2 regions of the Arthrobacter sp. Ld5 genome follow, and region 2 is predicted to be linked to the other one. Evidence: predicted binding sites of a transcription regulator. Region 2 holds the regulator's gene; the other holds the start of a gene.
The links. The regulator LexA, encoded in region 2, represses DNA repair genes until DNA is damaged. The targets are predictions, from matches to a motif close to TCGAACANNTGTTCGA.
Positions count from the first base shown of each region.

Region 1: the regulator LexA is predicted to act here: its motif matches at 1,521-1,536, upstream of ACSGDB_RS00720 (DUF222 domain-containing protein).

Region 1 is NZ_JBPKBO010000002.1:70,121-74,041, forward strand. It holds gene ACSGDB_RS00710 (transposase) at 1-54, shown strand, start outside; gene ACSGDB_RS00715 (LLM class flavin-dependent oxidoreductase) at 252-1,271, opposite strand; gene ACSGDB_RS00720 (DUF222 domain-containing protein) at 1,643-3,004, shown strand; gene ACSGDB_RS00725 (DUF2231 domain-containing protein) at 3,180-3,635, shown strand; gene ACSGDB_RS00730 (universal stress protein) at 3,632-3,921, opposite strand, start outside.
Region 2 is NZ_JBPKBO010000005.1:47,246-51,166, reverse strand. It holds gene ACSGDB_RS02770 (ATP-dependent DNA helicase) at 1-777, shown strand, start outside; gene lexA (transcriptional repressor LexA) at 805-1,515, opposite strand; gene ACSGDB_RS02760 (LysM peptidoglycan-binding domain-containing protein) at 1,901-2,368, shown strand; gene ACSGDB_RS02755 (histidinol-phosphate transaminase) at 2,440-3,534, shown strand; gene ACSGDB_RS02750 (DUF2461 family protein) at 3,619-3,921, shown strand, end outside.

The DNA.
Region 1 (3,921 bases), on a different contig from region 2:
GTGGAAGAGGCGGAAGGGGCGGAGGCTGCAGCCCGTGCACTCCTGGAGGGATGACGCTCGCTGCCCGGTCCCGCCGGATGTCCCCGAGGGGAGAAGCCGGCTGCCACCGGCGCTGTGATCACAGCTCCCGGTGGACCTGGTGCACGGCTTCTCTCCTCGAGGCCCTGGTCATGCTGTCCCCCAAGAAGATCAGCATGCTTATTGTTCTACGGTAGCGGAGGATCGGGCCGGGGAAAAGCCCGGAGGCGATCTCATCGCAACCCGGCCGCCGGAGCCACCAGCTGCACGATGTTCCCGAGCAGCGCCGCATTGAAGTCGACGCCGAGCTGATTGGGGATCGTCACCAGCAGCGTGTCGGCGGCCTGCACGGCGGCATCGGCCGCGAGCTCCTCGGCGATGACGTCCGGGGCGCCGATGTAGCTGCGGCCGAAACGGGACCTGGCACCGTCGAGGAGACCCACCTGGTCCCGTGATTCGCGCTGGGCACGGACGCCGAAGTAGTACTCGTCGGTCTCGCTGACGATCGGGAGGATGCTGCGGCTCACGGACACCCTCGGGGCCCATGCGTGCCCGGCCTCCGACCAGGCCGTGCGGAACACCTCGATCTGCTCCGCCTGCAACTCGTCGAAGGGGACGCCGGTGTCCTCCGTGAGGAGGGTCGAACTCATCAGGTTCATCCCCTGCTCCCCCGCCCACCGGGCCGTCGCCCGCGTGCCCGATCCCCACCAGATGCGTTCGGACAGTCCGGGCGAGATCGGGTCGATCGGGAGCCTGCCGACGCTGCCCGACATCCGCGGGTTGGGCTGGGCGATCCCCCGGCCGGCGATCGCGTGGCGGAAGAGCGCCGCCTTGTCGCGTGCCAGGTCCGCGTCGTCGGAGCCCTCGGACGGGAGGTACCCGAACGTGCGCCATCCGTCGAGTGCCGTCTCGGGCGACCCCCGGCTGATCCCGAGCTGCAGGCGCCGGTTGCTGACGAGGTCGGTGACGGCGGCCTCCTCGGCCATGTACAGCGGGTTCTCGTAGCGCATGTCGATCACCCCGGTGCCCAGTTCGATGGTCTTCGTCCGCGCGGCCATCGCGGCGAGCAGCGGGAACGGCGCCGAATACTGCGGGGCGAAATGGTGCACGCGCACGTAGGCGCCATCGACACCGAGCTCCTCGGCCGCCACGGCCAGGTCGATGGCCTGGACCAGCGACTCCCGCGCGGTGGGGACGAGCGAGCCCCTCACGTCCTGGTAGTGCCCGAAGGACAGGAACCCGATCTTTGTCATGCCTTGTGCAGCGCGGCGTCACCCTCCCGCATTCCCGGGGCGGCACCGCGCCGCACTGCTCGTGCGTCCGTCCGTGCCGGGGCCGGACGTGATCCAGTCGTGTCCTCAGGCCTGGAACCACGACGCGACGGGCAGTTTGGTGCCCTGGCGGAGCCTCCGCACGGATTGAGGCCGAGCTCCAGGACGCGCGGCATCGGAGATCCACGAACGAGTCATTCGCTATTGTGTTCTAGGGCATGTCCCGTAAAATAGAACACATGTCCGAAGAAGGCGTCCGGGAATCTCCGTTCGGTGCGTGTGCGCCGGGTGCAGCCGCCTCCGTCGTGCGGGGGTGGATCAGGGCGCTCGATCCCCGGACACCGTCGGCTCGAGTGTCCGCGACGGCGGCCTCCCCCGCGGAACCCGTCGAAGGTCATGAGGAAGCACTCGTATCGCAACTGCGGGCTCTCGAGGACCTGAAGTGCGCAGCCGCGGCTGCGCAGGCCCGTGCGGCGCTGGACCTGGATACTGCCCGACGGCGAGCGGAGGCTGCCGCAGGCGTGCCTGCGGATCAGCGGGGTCGGGGCGTGGCCGCCGAAGTCGCCCTGGCGAGGCGGGAATCCCCGCACCAGGGGTCACGTCTGCTGGGACTGGCCCGAACGCTCGTCGCCGATATGCCCCGGACTCTCGCAGCCCTGGAATCCGGGGTCATCAGTGAGTGGCGAGCGACCCTGATCGTTCGCGAGACCATCTGCCTCAGCGCCGAGAACCGGCATGCCGTGGACACGGCATTGGCCGCCGACAGCGGAGCCCTCGAGGGCGTCGGTACGCAGGGGGTGAAGGACCGGGCCCGGAGGATCGCCCTGCGTCTCGAGCCGGCGGCCGCCGTGGCAAGGGCCCGCAAGGCGGTCGGCGAGCGCTACGTCAGTTGTCGGCCGGCCCCGGACGCCATGGCGTACCTGACTGCCCTGCTTCCCGCGACCGAGGCGATCAGTGCCTACTCGGCCCTGTCCCGTCATGCCGACACCCTGACCACCGCCGGAAGCAATCGCGGGCTCGGGCGCGGGCAGCTCATGGCCGATGCCCTCGTCGAACGGGTCACCGGCGCGCCCGCCGGATCGGTGAAGGCCGACGTGCACCTCATCATGACCGACCGCACCCTGTTCCAGGGCGACAGTGAGCCGGCGTACCTGCCCGGCTACGGTCCGGTCCCGGCGCAGATCGCCCGCGACCTCCTCCGGGAACATGCAGAGAAGCGTGGCGCCGATGGGTCCGGCACGCTCGACGGGCGCGCCGCACACGTCTGGCTCCGGCGGCTCTATACCGCACCGGAGACCGGGCAACTGGTGGGTATGGAATCGCGGGCCCGGCTCTTTCCGCCCGGACTGCGCCGCCTGATCGCCGCGAGGGACGCGACCTGCCGCACCCCGTACTGCGATGCGCCGATCAGGCACACCGACCACGTCGTCCCGTGGCGCCTCACCGGTACCACGAGTGCCGATGGTGGGCAGGGGCTGTGCGAGAACTGCAACTACATCAAGGAAGCCACCGGCTGGTCGTCCCGAACTATGCCTGGTTCGGCGAACGGGATCGAACGACGCACCCCCACCGGCCACACTTACGTCTCGACCTCGCCGCCACTGCCCGGGACACGTCTGCCCGGAGCATCCCGGCCCAGGATGGCCATGTCCAGGAGGACTCCCAGACCGATGCACTCGGTGATCGACCTCATCCTCTACCCGGCAGCAGCATGATGGCGGGCCGCTCCTCGACCCCTGCAGGACCTACGGCCCTGTCCTGCCGTGCCGAGCGCGCCTAGCGTCCTGCAGCGTGAAGGAATTGCCGTTTCCGCAGCGAATAGCCAGGTCCGTCGGGGCCAGCCCTGTGTCGGAGAAGGTGGCCCGGGCACAGGAAATCATCTACGGCCCGGTGATCGGCTGGGCACGGCGGAGCCCCCTCCACACCGGCGTTCTGGGCCACTCGATCCATCCTGTGCTTACCGACGTGACGCTCGGGTGCTGGCTGAGTGCATCCATCCTCGATCTGGGTGGTGGAGAATCCGCCCGCAGCAGTGCCACACTGCTGGTCGGCACCGGGGTGGTGGCGTCCGTGCCGACGGCGATCTCCGGCGCCGGCGACTGGGCGGGCATGGAAGGAACCGAGCGCCGGATCGCTGCGGTCCACGCACTGGGCACCGACATCGCCGTCTTCCTCCTCCTGGGGTCGCTGATCGCCCGCAGGCGGGATCATTTCGCCCTCGGCACGAGACTCGGCCTCGCGGGGAACGCCGTCATGGCGGGAGCCGGTTTCCTCGGTGGCCATCTCGCCCTCAGTCGAGGGACCGCCCGGCGCACGGAGTCTCTCGACGGTGGAAGCCCCCGCTAGGGCAGCTTGACCGCCAGGACGTTGCAGCGCGCCGACAACAGGATGGTCTGCGCCGTCGAGCCCATGATCAGCTTCCCCACCGGCGTCCGGTGCCGCAGCCCGATGACGATGAGCTCGGCGCCCAGCTCCTCCGCGGTGTCCACGACCTCCTCGGCCGCCGTGGCCTCGGAGATGCTGTGGCGGACCGAGAACGGCACCCCGGTGGCCCGGAGCAGGGCATCGAGCTTCGAGACGTCATCGTCGTCCGCATAGGCCGGGTTCACGAGGCGGTCGGCGCGCGTGGTGT
Region 2 (3,921 bases):
CGGGAGGGCCTGTTCGAGGACCACACCGTGATCCTGACCTCCGCGACCCTCGCGATCGGCTCCGAGTTCGGTCCCGTCGCCGGGTCGCTGGGACTCAGCGGTCCCGGAGCACCCGCCTGGACGGGGGTCGATGTCGGCAGTCCCTTCGACTACCCGCGGCAGGGCGTCCTCTACGTGGCGAAGGACCTCCCGAAGCCCGAGCGCGGCACCTCCGAGGCGCAGCTCGAGGAGCTGCTGGGACTGCTCACGGCGTCCCGGGGAGGAGCGCTGGGACTGTTCTCGTCGAAGCGTGCCGCCGAGGAGGCAGCGGAGGCGCTGCGACCGGAGGTGGACTTCGAGATCCTGTGCCAGGGGGAGTCCTCGCTCAACGCCCTGGTCACGCAGTTCGCGGACGAACCGGACACCTGCCTGTTCGGCACCATGTCCCTGTGGCAGGGCGTGGACGTGCCCGGGGCCTCGTGCCGGCTGGTCGTGATCGACCGCATCCCGTTCCCGCGCCCGGACGACCCGCTGATGACCGCCCGCACCCGGGCGGTGGCCAGGAACGGGGGCAACGGCTTCATGAGCGTCTCCGCCACGCACGCCGCCGTCCGGCTCGCGCAGGGCGCGGGACGCCTGATCAGGGCGGCGGGGGACAGGGGCGTGGTGGCCGTCCTGGACAGCCGCCTCGCCACGGCGCGGTACGGCGGCTTCCTGCGGGCAGCCCTCCCACCCTTCTGGGCGACGACGGACCGCGCGACCGTCACGGGCATCCTGGAGCGTCTCTCCGCCCGCTGACGCTCCGGCCCGCCCGCCGCACGACGGCTACAGGGCGCGCAGCACCGAGACGACCTTGCCCATGATGCTGGCGTGGTCGCCGAGGATGGGCTCGTAGCGCGTGTTCTGCGGGAGGAGCCAGGTATGGCCGTCCCGCTGGCGGAACGTCTTGACCGTGGCCTCCTCGTCGAGCAGCGCTGCCACGATGTCCCCGTTCTGCGCACTCTGCTGCCGCCGGACCACCACCCAGTCGCCGTCGCAGATGGCGGCATCCACCATCGAGTCCCCCGAGACCCTGAGCATGAACAGGTCCCCGTGGCCGACCAGCTGGCGGGGCAGCGGCATGACGTCCTCGACCATCTGGTCCGCGAGGATCGGCCCGCCGGCGGCGATACGCCCCACGAGCGGCACGAGGGCGGTGTCGACGGCGATCCCGTGCTCGACGGCGGGCCTGCCGTCCGCGGACGGGCCGGTCCGGGTGCCCGAGGTGTCCGGGGCCAGGGTCAGCGGGAGCAGGACCTCCATGGCGCGGGGACGCTTGGGGTCCCGGCGCACGTAGCCGAGCCGCTCGAGCTGCGACAGCTGGTGGGTCACGCTGGACAGGCTGGCGAGGCCCACCGTGTCACCGATCTCCCGCATGGACGGCGGATACCCCTTGTCGGCGATCGACCGCTGGATCGTCTCGAGGATCGTCAGCTGCCGGGCGGTCAGCCCCTTGGACACCGAGCGACCCCGCGGCCGGCCCCGGCCCGCGGAGATGGGTACCGCATCCGCCGGGACGTCGGCAGTGTTCGATTCCTGCCGGGCCGCGGCTGGTGATTCCGCCACTGGTGCGCCTTTCGCCTTGGATCACTGATCCGGTTGTCGCCGCCGGTCCGCTTCCGTGGTCGGGAAGCCGTTCTGTCAGAGGCGGCTGATTGTGTGGGACACATCGACCACGGAACCGCCCGTGGAGAGCGGCATCCGCCGACGATGTCCTGATCTCTCCACGCTAGGACAGTCGGGAGCAGTTTTCAAACATATGTTCGACCGAGTCTCGACATGGATCGTCCGTAGGTGCTAGAAATAGGCAGATACTCATTAGAACGTTTGTTCGAATCGGACGGTCGTCCGGCGCGGACATTCGAAGGAAAGAGGAACGGCAATGGTTACACCCGCACTGCATGGCAGCTCGCTGTGGACGCCCGCTCGGGCCGAGAACCATCTCAGGCTCCTCCCCACGCCCCTCCCCACCGTCCCCGTGCCCTCCGCGGCAGCCTCCGGTCCCGGCCCGGTTCGTACCTCCACGCAGCGGAGTGCGGACCGCCCCCTGACGCTGACCCGGCGGGGCCGCCTGCTGCTGGTCGGCCTGCCGATCGCCCTCGGCGTCGCGGCGCTGATTCTCCTCGCGGCGTTCCTGACCTCCGAGGCCAGGGCGGGGGAGTTGGCACCCACGTCCACGGCCACGGTCGATGTGAACGTCTCCACCGGGGAGACCCTGTGGGACCTCGCCGTGACCTACGCGCCGGACCGCGACCCCCGGGAGGTCGTCGCGGAGATCGTGGAGCTCAACGATCTGCACAGCTCCGTGGTGCAGGCCGGGCAGAGCATCGCGGTACCCGCTGCCGGGTGAACCGCACCCTACCGGGCCGCGGGCACGTGGATCATTCGTCCGTCGAAGACGGCATCCCTTAACCTGAAGTGGTGTCCTCCTCCGTCGAAGCCCTGGCCAACCTTCCCCTGCGTGACGACCTCGTCGGGCTGCACCCGTACGGCGCCCCGCAACTGGACGTCCCCATCCTGCTCAACGTCAACGAGAACACCTACGGCGTCCCGGCCGACGTCCACGCGGCGATCGTGGAGGCCGTCTCGGCGGCGACCCGGGGACTCAACCGGTACCCCGACCGCGAGTTCACGGAACTGCGGAAGAACCTCGCGGACTACCTCGGGCACGGACTGACGCCCGAGCAGCTGTGGGCGGCCAACGGCTCCAACGAGGTGCTCCAGCAGGTCCTCCAGGCCTTCGGAGGCCCCGGACGTACCGCGCTCGGCTTCCCTCCCACCTACTCGATGTACCCGCTGCTCGCGAGCGGGACGGGCACGCGCTACGTCACGGCCGCGCGCGGTGCCGCCTACACCATGACGCCGGAGGACACCGCGGCCGCGGTCCGCGCCTCGGGAGCGAACATCGTGTTCCTGTGCTCGCCGAACAACCCGACCGGCACGGCGCTGGGCCTCGACGTGGTCGAGGCCGCCTACGAGGCCGGCGAGGATGCGCGCGCCATCATCATCGTGGACGAGGCCTACGGCGAATTCGCGCAGGCCGGCACGGCGAGCGCCCTCACCCTTCTTCCCGGACGCCCGCGCCTGCTCGTGTCCCGGACCATGAGCAAGGCCTTCGCCCTCGCCGGGGCGAGGATCGGCTACCTCGCGGCCGCGCCGGAGGTCACCGACGCCCTGCGGCTCGTCCGGTTGCCGTACCACCTCTCCGCCATCACCCAGGCGGCCGCGAACGCCGCCCTCACCCACGCGGACACGCTCCTGGCGAACGTCGAGGCGATCAAGGTGCAGCGGGACCGCATCGTGCGGGAACTCGAGGCGCTCGGGCTCTCGCCGGCGCGGTCGGATTCGAACTTCGTCTTCTTCTCGGGCCTCGAGGATCCGCACCGCATCTGGCAGGGACTCCTGGAGGCGGGCGTCCTCATCCGGGATGTCGGTATCCCGGGCTCCCTGCGCGTCACGGCCGGCACGGAGGAGGAGACGACGGCTTTCCTGACGGCGCTGGCAGCGCTGCTCTGACGCGGATCCCGGGCCGGGCCCGGGGCACCTGCGTGGCCCGGGCGGCCCTTGCACCGGCCGGGCGCATCGCCCATCATGGCTCGCATGGATCGTCCGATCTTCGATGAGGCGCAGGCGTTCTTCGCGCGGCTGGAGGCGGACAACACCCCCGAGTTCTGGGCTCGACAGCGCAGGTTGTACGACGTGGGCGTCCGGCCGGTCTTCACCGCCGTGTGCGCGGCCCTGACGGTCTTCTCGGACTGGCGGATCCACCGCCCGTACAACGACGTCCGGTTCCGGGCGGACAGCCCGCCGTACAAGACCTTCATCGGCGCCGTCGCCGAACGGCCGGACGGGGTGGGTGCGTTCCTCCGCGTGAGCAGCCTCGGCCTACTGGTGGCCACCGGC